Regions from separate parts of the Pseudoalteromonas sp. APC 3355 genome, predicted to be linked through region 2. Evidence: predicted binding sites of a transcription regulator. Region 2 holds the regulator's gene; the other holds the start of a gene.

Region 1 (5,801 bases), on a different contig from region 2:
GCTTGCTTTACTTAACGATGCCGCCATTTTGTCAATTGCATACGACAATGTACATTATCAAAATAAGCCCGAAACATGGAATATGCGGCTCGTTTTAAGTATTGCATCTGTGCTGGGAATTCTAGGGCCAATTGCAGCCTTTGGTTTATTTTACTTAGGAGATAAAGTATTTGAACTCGACCGTCCTCATCTTCAAACATTAATGTACTTATTACTTTCTGTAGCAGGGCATTTGACTATATTTTTAGCGCGTACCCGAGGTCCATTTTGGTCTATTAAACCGTCTGCTATATTAATGGTCGCCGTATTTGGCACGCAAGTTATAGCAACACTTATTGCTGTTTATGGTGTGTTTATGACCCCACTAGGATGGGGCTGGGCACTTGCTGTGTGGGCATATGCTTTGGTGTGGTTTTTTATTAACGATGGTTTAAAGCTAGTGGCGTATCGAATTTTTGATCCGACAGAAGCACCATTGCTAGAGAAGAGTTAGCATATAGGTTTAAAAATAAAAAAATTGGTTATAAGCCATAAGGCTTATAACCAATAAGTACACAGGGAGTGTGTGGAAGTCGGTTTGCATGTTATGCAACTAATGCATAGCGTCGTTGTATTGCTCAGCAAGGCTCTCTTTTTGCCCTTCGGTAAGTGCTTTACCCGCTAATTGAAACACTTCGTGTTCTTCTTCACTTAAATGATGGTGTACCAAATGGTGTAGCTTTTTAGCTGCAACTAACCATGCAGACGAGCTCATTTCGGTATCTTCAAGTTGTTCAATTAATTCATCAATTTCGTGATGTTCAGCTACGCTGTGGCGCGCTTTTTCATGAGTTAAGTCATCAAACATAAGTGGGTTATAAAAGTAACGTTCTTCAAATTTTGCGTGTTGTTCTAATTCTGTTTTTAGCTCATCCATTAGCGTGTGGCGCTGCTCTGTGTCGCCGTGTGTTTGAATAAGTTCATCTACCAATTCTCGTTGTTTATCATGGTCGTGACGTAGTGCTTCAAAAATATTCATAACTAGTCCTTTTACAATTTATTTGCTTATATCATTAACTAGCAAACTAAATGCCAAATATTAAGTTATTGTATTTTAATGAATTTATATTGGTTTTTTATTTTTAGGCTGCTATCACTGTAAATTTTACAGTGATATGAATGCAATAATTTCAGGCTTTCGCGCAGACCAATTATAAAAGTGAGTATAAATTCCTACAGAACCTTACAAATATTTACTGGTTGTTTATTTTATAGCAGTGATAAAGTGTCAGTGTTATTTGGGTACAACCCATATATTACCCTCACACATAAATGCAGGTAGCACGTTAACTTAATAGGATAGTTTAAGGATGAACATAAAAAGCCCCGTCGCCGCATTACTACTGCGCGCTTTACTGAGTGCATGTAGTACAGCCCCGCGTTCTGACCCTAACTTATGCATTGAAGAGGCTGAAATGGTTGATCGAAATGGCGCTCAAACAAGCTCACAGGTTTACAATCAATGCATTAGCGCACAAATTAAAAAGGATGAAAAAAATGACACTTTTTTTGATGCCATCGGTACGTTCTTTTTTGAATTTTTTGCAATGGTGGTAGAAAAGTAAATAGGCTAACTTGCAGCTGTAATTTAAAGTAAATAATTTGCGTAAAAATAGGATTAGTTATGAAGCAATTGTTGATAGCAATTTCACTTTTTTTATTACTAAGCGCTTGTGCGGCGCAGCCTTATGCAGGCTCGGCAAAATGTATGGACCAAGCAGATATTGCATACGAAACCGATACACGTAAAAATGAGACATTAGATAATGAATGCAAAGCTGCAAAAGTAAATACGCCTAATAAAGAGCTTGAGAATCATGGCTTGGTTGATAGAAGCCTTTTACAGCTAATCGTTAGCTTTTTAAATGGCGTATTTTAATAGTAAAAATATAATTAAATAAGGTATGTATGAGGGAAGAACTAAGAGCAAAAATAATTACCGTGTGCGATAAAAAAATAGCAGCTAAAGGCGAAAATGTAGGGCTTTCTTTTTATGCATTTTTTGCTAATAAAAACGACGACCCAGAGCTACTTATGGAAGCTGCTACTTGGTGGATACACACCCATAAATTAGATCATTTTGTAAAAGCACATAAAATTAAACAGATGGTTTTAGATGGACTTTAGTCAATTAACTGAGCAAGTACTTTTAGCTGTGTTTATTTAATCAACAACGACTTGGTTTCTTCCGTTTTCTTTTGCTTTATAAAGTAATTTATCTGCATGCTTAATAAGAACATCTAGTGTGCTTTTTAAAGGGTTACTTACAGAGGCTCCCACACTAAAAGTGATTTGTGTATTACTAGGAAGGTCTTTTATATTACTACAATGCTCGGTAAACCTAGTGGCGAGCTGGTCAAATATATCTCGAATAGCTAGTTCGTCAACCGAATTTAGTGCAAACAACCATTCTTCGCCGCCGTAGCGGCCAAACTGATGGTCACCACTTAGTGTTTCTTTTGCAGCCTTTGCAAAGGCAATAAGAACTAAATCTCCAACATCGTGACCAAATTGGTCGTTAACTTTTTTAAAGTAGTCTAAGTCAACAATTGCTATCGTCATTTTACCTTCATCAAGCTTTGCTTCTGCGGCGAGCATTATTCCTCTGCGATTAGGGCTATTTGTTAGATAATCTGTTAATGAAATATCGTGATATTTTTGACGTTGTCGAGCTTGCCTATAAAATAAAAATAATGAAGCAATCACTAAAATAAACGCTATAGCAGCGCTGAGTCGCCAAATTATTTTTTGTTGGTACTCTTCTTTAGCTTGTAGTTCACTAATGTCTTTTGCGTACTCTAGTTGCTGTATTTTTTCTTCTTTTTCTTTTACTTCAAACTGTACCTGTAGTGTTTTTATATTACTTTCACTGGTAGCTTCGTAGTGTTTTTTTGTATAAAGGAGCTTTTGTTCAATTGCTTCAAAAGCCTCGTCAGTGTAGTTAAGGCGTCGCTTTAGCTCATAGCGTTTACTTAAAAAATCGGCTTTATAAATACTGCGGCTGAACTTATCTAAGTTTAAAAATACCTCATCGTTTACTTCATTTGCTTGATCTAGTAAATCTAGTTTTATATATATGTCAGCTAACAAAATGAGCGATGCGAGTTGCATGTCGTGTACACCTGCAGAACGAGCAAGTTCAATGTTTTCTTTAGTTAAAGTTAAAGCTTTATCGTAGTTTGCTTGTAAGTACTCAATGCTAGCAATTGAGTATTGGGCAAAGGTTAAGCCTTTTTGCATATTAGCTTTTTTAAAGTAGAACAATGCTTTGTCTAGGTATATTAAGGCATCTTTAGGTTTTTTTATCTCGAGCAATATATTGCCTAAACTCCAATATGCTTTTGCAGTAAAAAGCCCATCTTGTGTTTGCTCATATGCCGCAACCGCTTTTTTTGCATAATATATGGCTTTGTCTTTTTCGTTTAGATAATTATATGCATCGGCTATTTTTCTAAAAAAGTATCCCTGAGATGCTGAATCGTCATCTTTTAATGCTAATTCTAGCCCCTCTAGTGCAACATTTAGGGTCTTTTTCAATGCGTCTGTATCGGTGTAATAGTAAGCAAGTGCTCGTAAAATAATAATTTTTCCTTTAGATGAATGCTGTTGCAAGCTCTCTTCTAATTTTGTGGCTAGCGTGTGTGCTGGAGCTGGGTTTGCATCCCTCGCTAGAGACTTGAGTTGTGATTCGAGAAATAATAAATATACACTTTTTTGGTTTGGTAACTCTTTGTTCTTCAAGTAATAGGATAAGTGAGTGTTTAACGCTGCGTATTTTTCTTGTCTAAAAAGTAACTCCGCATACAAAGCGGCCGCTTCTAAATGAAGTTTTTTCCAATTTTGATCTTTGCTTATTTTAAACGCTTGAGTGAGTTTGTCTCCATTTTGAAGATAGTCTAATTCATTCAGTTTTATGTTGTTGATCAGGACTTGAGTCGTGTCAAAGTCTAGCGCATGTAAAGTTGCACTTAATGAGTCGCCCTTAGCTGAGGCAAGTTTACTAAAAAGTAAAAATAAAATGAGAACAATATACTTTGCCCATAAAGCATTACCTAAAATCTTTATTTGTGTATTGTTAGCCATGTTAATCCTTTGCTGACTTATTTTTATTATTGAAATACTTATTCACAGTGCTTAATAAACTTGGGTTTGAACAGCTTTTTTATACTCATCATTGAAGAAAAAGACCACAAACAATATCAATTAAATTTAATAAAAACCAACACATTGAATAATATAGCTGTTATAGCAAAGTGTTTTATTAAAAATCAGCGGCTACTTCAAACTCTAATCGCTCGAGCGTAATAGGGTGAGTAAATGCTAAGTATTCTGCATGTAAATGTAATCGTTCGGCTTTTTGCCCGTAATGTGTGTCGCCTATAATTGGCATGTTTAAACCTAAGCTGTGCGCACAATGCACTCTCAATTGATGAGTTCGCCCTGTTTTAGGGTATAACTGTAATCGGGTAATATTGTTGTTACGCTCTAAAACCTGCCAGGTAGTAAGTGATGGCTTACCGTGTGTGTAACACACCATTTGGCGCGGTTTATCATCAAAGTCGAGCACTAGGGGCAAATCAATTACTCCGCTATCCTCAGCTACGTTACCATTAACTAATGCGACATAACGTTTATCTATGGTGCGTTCAATAAACTGCTTTTGCAGTGCTTTGTGCACGCGTTTATTAAGCGCAATCATCAATAACCCAGAAGTCGACATATCTAATCTGTGAACAATTAGTGGGCCTGATGCCTCTGGAAACTGCGTTTTGATTCGCATATAAACTGAGTCATCAATATTAACGCCAGGTACCGATAAAAACTCAGCGGGCTTATTTACCACAAGTAAGTCGTCATCTTTATAAACAATACTTAAATCTTTACCCTGAGCTGGGTTAATAAGTAGCGGGTTATCTTCAACATCTAAACCCTTTAGCATGTGCCCAAGTATTGGTTGGCATTTACTGTAACAAGAAGGGTAGTAGTTTTTATGCTGCCTAATTGCTGATTTTGGCGCTGCTCCCCACCAAAACTCAGCCATAGCAAGTGGCTTTAAGTCATGTTTATAGGCGTATTGTAATAATTTAGGCGCTGCACAATCGCCAGCACCCGAAGGAGGAGTGTGCTCAGGTAATGCTGCAAATATGGCATTTAAATCTGTAGTTTCACCATTTGCATTTAAAAATTGGTACTGTGCAAATAGCTTTTTTTGTAAGCTTTTAGAAAGCGTTTTACGGCGTTTTTTTAAATGAGTAATTTCATCAGAAATATTGATGTGTGTTTGCTGCAGTGACTCGATTATATTTTGCCAATAGGCTTTAAGTGCCAGCAGTTGCTTTTTTTCTACGATGCTTTGCCCTGCAAGCTTATTTTTTAACTGCTCAAAATCACTTTCGCTAAGCTCTAATTTGCCTTCAGTACGTTGTATTTTTCTTTGCTGACGACCGGCTTGCATTACTGCCTGTTGAGCTAATAACGCTTGCTGGTAGCTCTGTGTTGCATCATCAAGTTTGCTATTAACTTCAAGCAGTTGTTCACTATTTTCTAATTGCTCAATTTGAGCATTAATATCGTTAATTATTTTACTTTGAGCCAAATAGGTATCGTCTTGAAGTTGCATGCTAGAAACAGGCGGCACAAAGCTAATATTGCCTTTATCACCTTCAATTTGTCCCGAATAAGCGCTTAAAAAGCCTAATTGTTGCTTAGCATTTTGCACCACTAAAACCCCAAACATTTTACCTGCATTTTCTGCTTTTAAA
Region 2 (12,839 bases):
AACTATTTGATAAGTACTCTAAAGAAGCCGGTAAAAAGCAGTATTTAATACCTTACTTTATATCTGCTCACCCAGGTACAAAAGATGAAGACATGGTAAACATGGCTTTATGGCTTAAATCAAACGACTTTAAGCTTGATCAGGTACAAAATTTTTACCCATCACCTATGGCTAATGCGACAACTATTTACCATACAGAGATGAACTCTTTACGTAATATAAAAAACAACTCAGAAGTTGTTCCAGTACCTAAAGGCGCACGCCAACGTAGATTACATAAAGCTATTTTACGCTACCACGATGCAGCTGGTTGGCCAATGATACGTGAAGCTCTACGTAAAATGGGTAAAGCTAATTTAATTGGTAAAGGGCCTAACTGTTTAGTGCCAGAAGAAGGGCGCGATGAAAAAGCAGGTAAAGGTGGTAAAAAAAGTGGGCGTCCGGCACTAACGCGACATAGCGGTTTTAGCCAATTTAAAAAGGCAAACACTAAGCCAAAAGTGGGCGGTAATCGTCAAAGCACACGTTAGTAATTTTATTTGCTAATAGATAAGTTTAATTGCGGTACGCGCTTTTTCATGCGCAAATTAAGTAAGCCTTGCTCTTTATTATCTATATTATTGTAGGTGATAAAGGGTGAGGTTTTAGAGCCCCTCTCTTTAGATATCCTGTGCTAAGTTTAGCTTTTTTAAAGCATTGATGATAACCACAAACGCAATTTAAGTGACCATAACGGCTGAATGCCGGTGAGTCCTTGCGTCATTTTATTATCTTTTAAGATTATATAAGATGGCGTGACTTGTCCCTGCCAATCGGAAAATATCTCCCCGTGTTGATCGTTAACAGTACTGAAGCTGTAGCCTTGCTCATTTAAATAATCATGCAGCTCTTGATCAGAGCCTGATTTTATCGCGATGCTCACAACGGGGTATTTATTCTCGTTTGCGAGTTCGTTTATGGCAGGGGAGGTAATACTACAAATAGGGCACCAAGTTCCCCAAAAATACACAAGCGTGGGTTTATCTTGGCTCATTGCTGCTAAATCAATGTTTTGCCCTTTATAATCGATTAATTGTAATTGAGGATTTGCTGGCATGACAGGTTGCCGCCACCAATTGACGGCGGTATAAATGACAAAAAATATAGAGCCATATACCAGTACACTTTTTAATATGGATACGCTTTTTTGTTTTAGCGTTTTTTTAGGTATGTCATTTTTATGTTTGGTATCCGTTGCCATAGCTACTGATTTACCCTAAGTATTTTTACTGTAGTTTTTACATTTAAAGCGTTTAATTTATATCAGCAACCATGTAGCAGTACCTAAAAAGGCGAATATACCAACAATATCTGTCACCGTGGTTAGCACCACACTCCCTGCAAGAGCAGGGTCTATATTCATTCTTTTAAGAATTATTGGAATACTTGCACCAGCAACACCTGCCACCACTAAGTTCATAAACATAGCGAAGGCAAGTACGCCACCAAGCATAAAGTCCCACTGCCATAGCGCAATAACACCCGCAATTAATAGTGACCATAAAATACCGTTTAGCGCGCCAATGGCCAGTTCTTTCATCATCAAGAAACGTTGGTTTGTTTGGTTTATATGACCTACAGCAATACCACGGATAACAAGCGTTAATGATTGGCTACCAGCAACACCACCCATAGAAGGGACAATACCGTTAAGCACAGCCAAAATAGGGAGCACATCTAAAGTGCCTTCAAAAAAGCTAGCTACAAAAGCAGCAGCAAGTGCGGTTAGTAAATTAACTCCTAGCCAAACTGAGCGTTTTTTAGAGCTTTTTAGTACAGGCGCGAATGTATCCTCTTCATCATCAAGACCGGCTAGGCTTAATAAGCTATGCTCGGCATCTTCTCGGATTACATCAACGATGTCATCGATAGTAACACGACCGAGGAGTTGGTCGTTATCGTCCACCACAGGGGCCGATATCCAATTATGACGCTCAAATAATTGCGCTACTTCACTTTCATCCATTGAGATTGGGATAGACTCACAATCTTCATCCATTAAATCGCGGACAATTTTTTCTGGCGGATTAGTTAATAATGTACTCAGCGATAAAGCGCCTATAAAGCAGTTATGTTTATCAACAACATATAAATCATCTGTACCCTCTGGTAGCTCACCACGCAGCCTAATATAACGAAGTACAACATCGAGTGTTACATCAGGGCGAATGGTCACCGTATCGGTGTTCATTAGCGCACCAGCTGAACGCTCTTGATATGACAGTGCTTGCGTGGCACGTTCACGGTCTTGAATGTCCATCGCGCTAACAACGTCTTTATAGACGGTATCTGGCAGGCTACGTAATACTTCACCTAAGTCATCGTGGCCCATATCTTCAGTTGCGGCGGCAATGTGCTTAGGTTCCATTTGGGCAATAATGCCTAAACGAACATCTTCAGATAATTCTTCAAGAACATCACCCTGCACATCAGGATCGACCAATTGCCAAAGCAGTCGGCGAATTTTATGCGGTGATGATTCTAATAATAATGCGGTATCACAAGGAGCCGTTTTTGCGAGCATGCGCCTAACTTGAACAAATTGACCACTATTGAGTGACTTCGTCACCTGTTTTAGTTGTTGTAGTGGGTAATCTTGTTCAAAAGCTTCTGGCATTGGCGTCCTTTATAAATTGTTATATTACTTTATGGGGGGAGGTGAGTTAACTGGCGTTACTAACCTATTTATTTTATATATCTGTCTTAATTGAAGCATTAGTAATGCGAATATTGTTTTTATAAAACAGGTTATTCTTGTTCATTAAAGCGTTGTGCTATTAATTCTCCAACAGCGTGTAAAGCTTGCTCAGAATCAGGGCCTTTACAAACAACTTTAACTTCTTTTCCTTGGCTACTTTCAAGTAACATTAATGCAAGTACGCTATCGCCTGCGGCTTCTTTGTCATCTTGGAATAATGTGATTGTAGCATCAAATTGTACTGCTAATTGCGCAAGCACAGTAGCTGCTCTGGCGTGTAAGCCTAATTTGTTTTTTATTAAAAAGGTATCTTCACAATGCATAACTTACTCTACCTAAGCTGAACAGGTGATTATTCAGCTATATTATTTTTCTTGCTCGCGATGGCGAATTTTTACATTGGGATGTGTCATTGCAAAACTTTCACCGATAGTTTGCGCTAAATACACAGAGCGATGTTGCCCGCCTGTACACCCAATAGCAATGGTTAAATAACTGCGGTTATTTCTTTCTAAATGCGGTAACCACGTTTGTACAAATGTTTGAATTTGCCATGTGAATTTTTGCACTATGCTGTGATTAGCTAAATAGTCTTTAACCGGTTGATCTAACCCATTTAAAGGCTTCAACTCTGGTTCCCAGTGTGGATTTGGTAAAAAGCGTGCATCAAATACGTAGTCTGCTTCTTTTGGTATACCGTGTTTAAAACCAAATGATTCAAATGTGACAATCAGTTGCTTATCTTTTTTACCTAAAATCTTTTCACGAATAGATTCAGCGAGTTGATGAACACTTAAATCAGTCGTATCTATCATAAAGTCGGCGCGAGTGGTTAATACATCAAGTAATTCTTTTTCTTTTTTGATGGCTAAATCAAGCGGCAACGAGTCTATTGATAGTGGGTGTAATCTGCGTGTTTCTGAAAAGCGTTTGATCAATGTCTGATCGTCGCTATCTAAATAAAACAACGTAGGGTTTGCAAAGCCAGGCAAGTATTCAAGAATATCGTTAAATTCATCTTGTTCTTTAGGGATGTTGCGCACATCAATGCTAACAGCAATTTTATCGTAGCTATCAGACACACTGCGAACTAATGAAGGTAGTAGGTTTACTGGAATATTATCAACGCAATAATAACCTAAATCTTCTACAACGCGCAAAGCAACCGACTTGCCAGAACCAGAACGGCCGCTTATGATAATTAACTCCATTTAACACCCTTTATAAAACTATGATTGATCGACAATAACTTGGTAAAGCTCAGTATCAGATTTTGCACTGCGTAACTGTTTACAAAAATCTTTGTTGTTTAGTTTATCAGCAATGGTTGCTAGAGTCTTTAAGTGCTGCTGGTTATCGCCATCTGGTACGATGAGTGCGACAAAAATATCAACAGGGCGATTATCGATTGCATCAAAGTTTATTGGAGTTTCGCTAACGAGCACTAAAGCCAAAGGCTCTTCTGCACCGCTCATTCTTCCATGAGGAATAGCAATGCCACGTCCTATACCTGTACTACCTAATTTCTCTCTGCTCATTAAAGCATTAAGAATATCTTGTTGCGGTAAATACGGAAGTTTGTCGTGAGCAAGTTCGCTAATGAACTCTAAAATTCTTTTTTTGCTATTAAAAAGGACCGCAGCTTTGCTGCAGTCCTGGCATATAAGTGAACTTAATTTCATCATATTAGTGTCGAGCAAGCTTCTCTTTGTGTTTGATTACTTGGCGATCGAGCTTGTCGATCAACGAGTCAATAGCGGCATACATATCTTGATGTTCTGTAGAGGCAAATAGCTCAGCACCGCTTACGTGTATTGTGGCTTCTGCTTTTTGATTTAATTTTTCTACATCGAGAATGACATGAACATTATTTATATGATCAGAGTGTCTTTCAAGCTTCGCAAATTTAGTATTAATATAGTCTCTTAGTGAATCGGTTAATTCTACGTGACGACCAGTTAAGTTTAGTTGCATAAGCATTACCCTCTTAGTTTAGCGTCTTAAATCAGACTTTTACGCTGATTTGACGGTGGAATAGCAAGAGATTCGCGGTATTTTGCGATTGTACGTCTTGCTACTTTAATTCCTTGCTCAGCCAATATATCCGCTATTTTGCTATCACTCAATGGTTTTGCTGAGTTTTCTGCTGCGATTAATTTTCGGATAAGCGCACGTATTGCTGTAGATGAACATTCACCACCGTTTTCAGTACTTACATGGCTTGAGAAAAAGTATTTAAGCTCAAATATACCACGGGGTGTATGCATGTACTTTTGAGTAGTTACGCGTGAAATTGTCGATTCGTGCATTTCTACCATTTCAGCGACATCATTTAAAACCATTGGTTTCATGGCTTCAGGGCCATGTTCAAAAAAGCCTTGTTGTTGCTTAACAATACAATTAGTAACTTTTAATAGCGTGTCGTTTCTACTTTCTAAGCTTTTAATAAACCATTTAGCTTCTTGTAAATGTGAGCGAATAAACTGGCTGTCGCCACTTGATTTTACAGTGCGAGACATTGCCGCGTATTGGCTATTAACACGAATTTTAGGCATGCTATCTGGGTTTAATTCAACAACCCAGCGGCCTTTAATTTTTTTAACTGACACATCAGGAATAACATACTCAGATTCTTCCCTTACAATAGTATCTGCAGGTTTTGGGTTGAGAGTATGTATTAGTGTCATTACTTCTTTAAGCTCTTCTTCTTTGAGCTTAGTTTTTTTCATTAATGTACGATAGTCGCGAGCTGCTAATAGATCAATATGCTCGGTTAAAATCATTTTCGTTTCATTAATGTAAGGTGTTTCTTTATCAAATTGATTAAGCTGAATACACAAACACTCTTGTAAACTACGTGCAGCAATACCAACAGGATCAAACAGTTGGATGCGTTTTAATACCGCTTCAATTTCATCAAGTTCAACTTCGTTATCATCTTCGTTTTCTTGATTAAAGCTTTCTAAAATTTCTTCGCAACTGAGAGTTAAAATACCTGAATCATCGACGGCTTCTACAATCGCAATAGCGATGGCTTCATCGGTAGGGCTAAATGGTGTTAGTTGTAATTGCCACATTAAATACTCATGGAGCGTTTCAGTAGAGGCGCCTTGGTATATTGATTCGTCTTCAGGCATTGGACCTGATGAGGCTGCAGGAGCGGCACTCATGTACTCATCCCAACTAACATCCATAGCCATGTCGTCACTTAGCGTGTCTTTTGCAAGTGCTTCACCAGTATCTTGTTCGTATTCGCTCGGAGCATCATCAGCAGATGCGCTAACAGTTATGTCATCGGTATCAGCTTTTTGCTCGTTTTTACCAGCAGCGTCTTCAGAATAGTCTGCCTCTTCAACCTCTAATAGTGGATTACTGTCGAGAGCTTCTTGTATTTCTTGCTGGAGATCCAATGTACTGAGTTGCAACAAACGAATAGCTTGTTGCAACTGTGGAGTCATTGTAAGTTGCTGGCCCATGCGCAGCTGTAGTGATTGCCTCATGTATCTCTAACAATCCTTTTATGTTGTTATAATTAATACTAGCAGATGCTTAAAGACATGGCGTAAATGTTACAGCCTAAATTGCTCGCCTAAGTAAACATCGCGTACTGTTTTATCATTTAATACGTGTTCTGGAGTACCTGATGCAATCAGCTCCCCATGAGAAACAATGTAGGCTTTTTCACAAACATCAAGGGTCTCTCTTACGTTATGGTCGGTAATTAATACACCAATCCCACGATTTTTAAGATGTTCTATTATTTTCTTTATATCTAATACCGAAATAGGGTCAACACCGGCAAACGGTTCATCCAGTAGTATAAATTTAGGATCTGCTGCCAGCGCTCGTGCTATTTCTACACGACGACGTTCTCCACCCGACAATGCCATACCTTGGCTATCACGAATGTGTTGTATGCTAAATTCATCTAATAAGTTATTGAGCGTGTCTTCTCTGGCTTGTTTATTTAGTTCTTTGCGCGTTTCTAAAATGGCCATTAAGTTTTGATAAACAGTCAGCTTTCTAAAAATTGATGACTCTTGCGGTAAGTAGCCTATGCCTAATCTAGCACGACTATGCATAGGTAAAAGAGTAATATCGTTATCATCAATAGATATTTTACCTTTGTCGCTAGGAACAAGCCCTACAATCATATAAAAAGTCGTTGTTTTACCAGCACCGTTAGGGCCAAGTAAGCCAACTATACTGCCAGCTTGTACTTCAAGGCCGACGTTTTTTACAACTTCACGACCTTTATAGCTTTTTGCCAATAGTTCTGCTTTTAATGTGCTCATGGTTGACCTTTATCGCCTTTTTTACTTTTTTTAGTTTCGATCGGTACTAAAATTGTGTGAACGCGGTCAGTTGAGTTTTCATCTTTTTCGGCACTGATGAGCTGCTGCTCTATGTCGTAGGTAATGCTTTTAGCATTTATTTTTTGTCCGGCTTGCGATACTTGTGCATTACCAACAAGCGTTAAAAAACGCTTAGATACATCATAACGTACTTCGTCAGCACTGGCGCTCATAGTCGTGCCGTCTGATTGCTTTTCTTCAAAGTGCGCAGGGCTACCTGTGGCAATTAATAATTGTTTATTATCACCAAGTTCATCACGTTTGTGTACTTCTAGGCGATCGGCTGTAATGCGGCGATCACCGTGAATTATCTCAACGTTTTTCTCAAAAATACCCACATTAGCTTTCAATTGACCTTCTTGCTTGTCGGCACTTATTGAAATTTGATTGGCAGCAGGTTGCGTGTTTTGCTCTGCAGCACTACTATTAAACGCTAGTATAAGTGTAGGAATTATCAGTGATTTTAATATTTTATTGGTCATAATATATGGTTCGCGTATGGTTAATTAGTTTTATCACTTCGGTTTTTAAGTCGGCCTCTAGGCCTTTACCAGTGATTTTTAAATTGGGTCCAGTGATAATGACGGGTTGCTCCGAACGCATTGTTAATAGCTTTATATCTACCTGAATATTATCAGCATTGATTTTGTCTATCATGGCGTTATCGGTTAAATTTTTGGCAACCACATTACCTTCTAAAATTAATTGTTTATCTTCGTATAATGTTGCTTCGTCTGCATTTATTTGCCACGTTTGTTGTTCGTTATATAAAGTAAAAATGGGTTTTTCGAAAAACGTGAAACCTAATTGCTGGTATAGCTCCATTTTAGCCGCAGTGACTTTGTGGCTAATTTTACCTTGCTCATCATATGCTGTCTGTTTGAGCTCAATAGCTATGTAATCAGGCTTAGCAATAACTTCTGGCTCAGCCTGAGGCACAATATTTGTTTGTGTAAAATAAGGGTACCAAAGCCAAACCATACAGCTAATGAATAAAACGCTTAATATTATGCGCGCTGCATTCATGAACTAGTGCCTTGTGTAGTCAATGCTTTACCATTTTCAAGCATGAGCAAATCGGTGAGCTCTCTCACAGCACCAAAACCACCAGGCATTTGCGTTACATAGTGTGACAAACGCTTAATAAGTGGGTGGGCATCATTTACTGCAACGGCAAAGCCTACTAACTCCATAACAGGCATGTCAGGACCGTCATCACCAATATAAGCAATTTGTTCATCGCTAAGGTTGAGTTTATCTTTTAATTCTTGATAGGCAATGAGCTTATTTTCTTGGCCTTGATAAATATGCTGTACGGTTAAGCTGCTCATACGTTGTTGTACTATCTGTGAATGACGACCAGTAATAACAGCTACTTCAAAGCCACTGTTTATAAGTGCTTTAATGCCAAAACCATCTTTTGTATTAAATGCTTTTAGCTCTTCACCTTGATTGCCAAGGTAAATACGGCCATCAGAAAATACACCATCAATATCGCATATAAGTAGTTTTACTTTTTTAGCGCGTGCTTTTGCATCATCGCTCAGCGGTTGATAGAGTTCTTCAAATTGCATTTATAACACTCCTGCTTTTAATAGGTCTTGCATATTTAATGCGCCAATAGGTTGGTTTTTCTCATTGACGACGATTAGGCCATTTATACGTTTACGTTCCATAATATTGAGCGCTTCAGCGGCTAAAATATCTTGTGTAGCTGTAGTGCATGACTTAGTCATAACAACATCTATTTGTGTTGTATGAATGTCAATTCTTTGCTCTAAAATACGACGTAAGTCACCATCGGTAAATAACCCTACGAGTTGCTGATTTTCATCAACAATGGCTGTCATACCTAACCCTTTAGCTGACATTTCTATTAGGGCATCTTTAACTGTTTGTGAAACATCAATAATAGGTGTATTTGCGCCGCTGTGCATAACATCTTTTAAAGTAAGTAATAAGCGCTTGCCTAAACTACCACCTGGGTGAGATAGCGCGAAGTCATCAGCTGTAAAGCCGCGAGCTTCTAATAATGCAACTGCCATGGCATCGCCCATCGCAAGCGTTGCAGTGGTACTTGATGTAGGGGCTAGACCCAATGAACAGGCTTCTTTTTCTACTTTAATGCACACATGTACATTAGCAAGGGCCGCCATGGTTGATTGCGTATTGCCAGTCATCGCTATCATTTTGGCACCAAGTCGTTTTAAAACCGGAATGATATTTAAAACTTCGCTGGTTTCCCCTGAATTAGAAATAAGCATAACCACGTCATTTTTAGTGATCATACCTAAATCACCATGACTTGCTTCACCAGGATGAACAAAAAACGCAGGGCTGCCAGTGCTTGCAAGGGTTGCCGCTATTTTATTGCCAATATGGCCTGATTTTCCCATGCCAATAACAATAATACGGCCTTCACAGTCGTACATTAATTGGCACGCGTTATGAAAATTTTCATCTACATATTGTGCAATATCACTAAGTGCTTGGCGTTCAACATCTAAAACGCGAAGGCCTTGTTCAATAAAGTTTAGCGTTGCCATCATTTACCCTACTTGACTAAAAATATACCCTTGGTAACCCAAAAACGCTATTAGCAATAAGCCGCCTTCTACTCTATTGATACGCTGGGTGCCTCTAAAGTTCAATGACATAATAATAAGAGCAAGTGTTGCACCAATCATAATTAATATATCTCGGCTTACTAACGATGGATCAATTGCTGAAGGATTAATAATACCTGCTAGAGGTAATACAGCTAAAATATTAAATATGTTTGAGCCAACAATATTACCTAGTGCTAAATCATCTTCATTTTTAAGTACACCTGCAACCGAGGCGGCAAGTTCAGGCAAGCTAGTACCAATGGCAATAATTGTTAAACCAATGACTAAGTCGCTTAAGCCGAAGTATTTAGCAATATCAACAGCTGAGCCGATTAAAAAATGAGAACTAACCGGCAGGAGTATCATGCCGACAATTAACCAAAATACCGCTTTTTTAGTAGGTACATCGTTTGGTACATCGTCGCAGGCTTCTGAGACAAATGGGTCATCTTGGTTTTTTGCACGCATAGATACAATAATTAACCCACCGATGAATACGATAAAGCCAACTAAAAGCGCAACACCTTCACTAAATGAAAAGTAGTTATCTGAGAACACATACCAAGTAGCTAAAGATACGAGCATAACTAATGGCATTTCACGTTTTAACGTACTAGATGAAACTGAAAGAGGGCGAAATAGAGCAGTGATACCTAACACAAGTAAAATGTTTGTAATATTAGAGCCAACAGCATTGCCAACCGCTGTGTCGGTTTTGTTAGCCAGAGCGGCAGAGGCTGAAACCATCATTTCAGGGGCTGAAGAGCCCATGGCTACAACGGTCAAACCAACAATAAGTGTAGGTACACCAAAGTTTTTAGCAAGAGCCGCAGCCCCATAAACAAACCTATCGGCACTCCAAACAAGAGCTGCAAAACCAAGAATTAAAATAACAAACGAGGTAACCATTGTGTTAAGCCAGTTATACAAAATACGGATGGCGCGAATAGTAACAAAAGCCAAGATGAAAGTATAAATAAAAGAGTAAGGTCAACTAGGTAACAATGTTGCTTTTAAACAGCTAATTTAAAAATTTAAGCCGGGGTTAAGCTGTTTTGAGCGAGTCTTATAATCCTTTTCATGGGTGTATTACAAAATCTTACGAATTGTTTTTTCCATCTTTGACAAAAAAGCTTTAAAATAGGGGCACTAGTGAACATTTTTATGGAGAGCGACTTGTCGCAATCAATAGTAGAAGTCAAGGATGTTAGCTTTTCGAGAGGCAATAGAACCATATATAAAAATATGAGTTTTAGCGTTCCTAAAGGTAAAATTACTGCGATTATGGGGCCAAGCGGAATTGGCAAAACCACTATGTTGCGTTTAATTGGTGGTCAGCTTAAACCAGATTCAGGTGATATTTTATTTGAAGGTGGCAGCATTCCTAAAATGTCTCGTAAAGAGTTATACGAAGCACGTACTAAAATGAGTATGCTTTTTCAAAGTGGTGCGTTGTTTACTGATATGTCGGTATTTGACAATATCGCGTTTCCTATAAGAGAGCACACAAAGCTAAGTGAAGACCTGATTCGATTAGTTGTGTTAATGAAATTGCAAGCGGTTGGACTACGTGGTGCTAAAGATTTAATGCCATCTGAGTTGTCTGGCGGTATGGCAAGACGTGCCGCACTTGCACGCGCTATAGCACTTGATCCAGAGCTAATCATGTACGATGAACCATTTGCAGGACAAGATCCTATTTCGATGGGCGTATTGGTTAAGCTAATTAAATCGCTTAACGAAGTATTAGGTTTATCGTCTTTAATCGTGACGCACGATGTAACAGAGGTAATGAGTATTGCCGAACACGTTATAATTATCGCCGATCAAGGGGTAATTGGTTCTGGTACTCCAGATGAAATGCGTAATCATGAATCTCCTTTAGTTCAACAGTTTTTAAAAGGCTTGTCGGATGGTCCTGTACCATTTCATTTTCCGGCTCAGGCTTATGCAGACGAACTACTTGGAGAAAAAGCATAATGTTGGATTTATTTCAAAAGCTAGGGCATAAAACGCTAGGACGTTTTGCGGCTCTTGGCCGTTCTGCTTATATGCTGTTTAGTGCATTAGCGCATGTTCCTAATTTTAAAAAAGGCACCCCGTTACTTGTTCGCCAGCTCTATATGGTTGGTTCGCAATCGTTACTCATTATTATGGTGTCGGGTTTGTTTATCGGCATGGTGTTGGCTCTACAAGGTTACACCGTATTAGTTGGTTATGGCGCTGAGGATAGTTTAGGGCCGTTAGTGGCACTGAGTTTATTGCGAGAGTTGGGCCCGGTTGTTACTGCATTACTATTTGCAGGACGCGCAGGTAGCGCTTTGACCGCTGAAATTGGCTTAATGAAAGCAACAGAGCAACTTTCATCACTTGAGATGATGGCAATCGATCCGCTAAAACGTATTATTGCACCGCGCTTTTGGGCGGGTTTTATAAGCATGCCATTGCTTGCATTGATATTTTCAGCTGTAGCAATTATAGGCGCTCATTTAGTGGGTGTAGATTGGCTGGGGGTTGATACAGGTAGTTTTTGGTCAATCATGCAATCGCAAGTGTCGTTTCAGCAAGACATACTAAACGGTATTATTAAAAGTTTTGTATTTGCCATAGTGGTGACCTGGATTGCGCTTTATAAAGGATATGACTGTGTGCCGACCTCAGAAGGGATCAGCAAAGCAACCACCGAAACGGTTGTTCATTCGTCATTAGCAGTTTTAGGTTTTGACTTTATTTTGACAGCGGTAATGTTTACCAGCTAATAGGGTATAGATAATGAATTCACGGAAATTAGAAATTTTAGTTGGTTTTTTTGTAGCACTTGGCATTTTAGCTTTTGCGATGCTTGCACTTAAAGTTGCCAATTCAGGTATTAGTGGCTCTGGCGAAACATATACGCTTAATGCCAAGTTTGAAAACATCGGCTCGTTAAAAGCGCGTGCGCCGGTAAAAGTAGGTGGTGTTGTAATTGGTCGTGTTGAATCAATTTATGTTCACCCACAAGAGTTTTTACCAGTCGTTAATATGACCATTGACGCACAGTACTTATGTCGTTTTTCAGACACAAGCTCAATCTCTATTTTAACGTCGGGTATTTTAGGTGAGCAGTACTTGGGTATTCACCCTATAATTTCTCCAGAT

Evidence for each region. The regulator sigma-54, encoded in region 2, starts transcription at its own class of promoters, with help from an activator protein. The targets are predictions, from matches to a motif close to GTTGGCACGNNNNTNGNNT.
Region 1: QMA08_RS08990 (hemerythrin domain-containing protein) is a predicted target of sigma-54. The motif match lies at 1,058-1,076, and genes of this name have one in related genera.

Annotation. Positions count from the first base shown of each region.
Region 1 is NZ_JASDDB010000004.1:182,237-188,037, reverse strand. It holds gene QMA08_RS08995 (plasma-membrane proton-efflux P-type ATPase) at 1-493, shown strand, start outside; gene QMA08_RS08990 (hemerythrin domain-containing protein) at 593-1,018, opposite strand; gene QMA08_RS08985 (hypothetical protein) at 1,350-1,604, shown strand; gene QMA08_RS08980 (hypothetical protein) at 1,664-1,918, shown strand; gene QMA08_RS08975 (DUF6500 family protein) at 1,948-2,166, shown strand; gene QMA08_RS08970 (GGDEF domain-containing protein) at 2,203-4,122, opposite strand; gene QMA08_RS08965 (RluA family pseudouridine synthase) at 4,301-5,801, opposite strand, start outside.
Region 2 is NZ_JASDDB010000002.1:13,031-25,869, forward strand. It holds gene QMA08_RS03280 (YgiQ family radical SAM protein) at 1-530, shown strand, start outside; gene QMA08_RS03285 (protein disulfide oxidoreductase) at 689-1,096, opposite strand; gene mgtE (magnesium transporter) at 1,298-2,656, opposite strand; gene QMA08_RS03295 (HPr family phosphocarrier protein) at 2,788-3,060, opposite strand; gene rapZ (RNase adapter RapZ) at 3,103-3,948, opposite strand; gene ptsN (PTS IIA-like nitrogen regulatory protein PtsN) at 3,967-4,419, opposite strand; gene hpf (ribosome hibernation promoting factor) at 4,424-4,711, opposite strand; gene QMA08_RS03315 (RNA polymerase factor sigma-54) at 4,738-6,237, opposite strand; gene lptB (LPS export ABC transporter ATP-binding protein) at 6,307-7,032, opposite strand; gene lptA (lipopolysaccharide transport periplasmic protein LptA) at 7,029-7,574, opposite strand; gene lptC (LPS export ABC transporter periplasmic protein LptC) at 7,564-8,118, opposite strand; gene kdsC (3-deoxy-manno-octulosonate-8-phosphatase KdsC) at 8,115-8,666, opposite strand; gene QMA08_RS03340 (KpsF/GutQ family sugar-phosphate isomerase) at 8,667-9,638, opposite strand; gene QMA08_RS03345 (calcium/sodium antiporter) at 9,642-10,610, opposite strand; gene QMA08_RS03350 (ATP-binding cassette domain-containing protein) at 10,866-11,681, shown strand; gene mlaE (lipid asymmetry maintenance ABC transporter permease subunit MlaE) at 11,681-12,460, shown strand; gene mlaD (outer membrane lipid asymmetry maintenance protein MlaD) at 12,474-12,839, shown strand, end outside.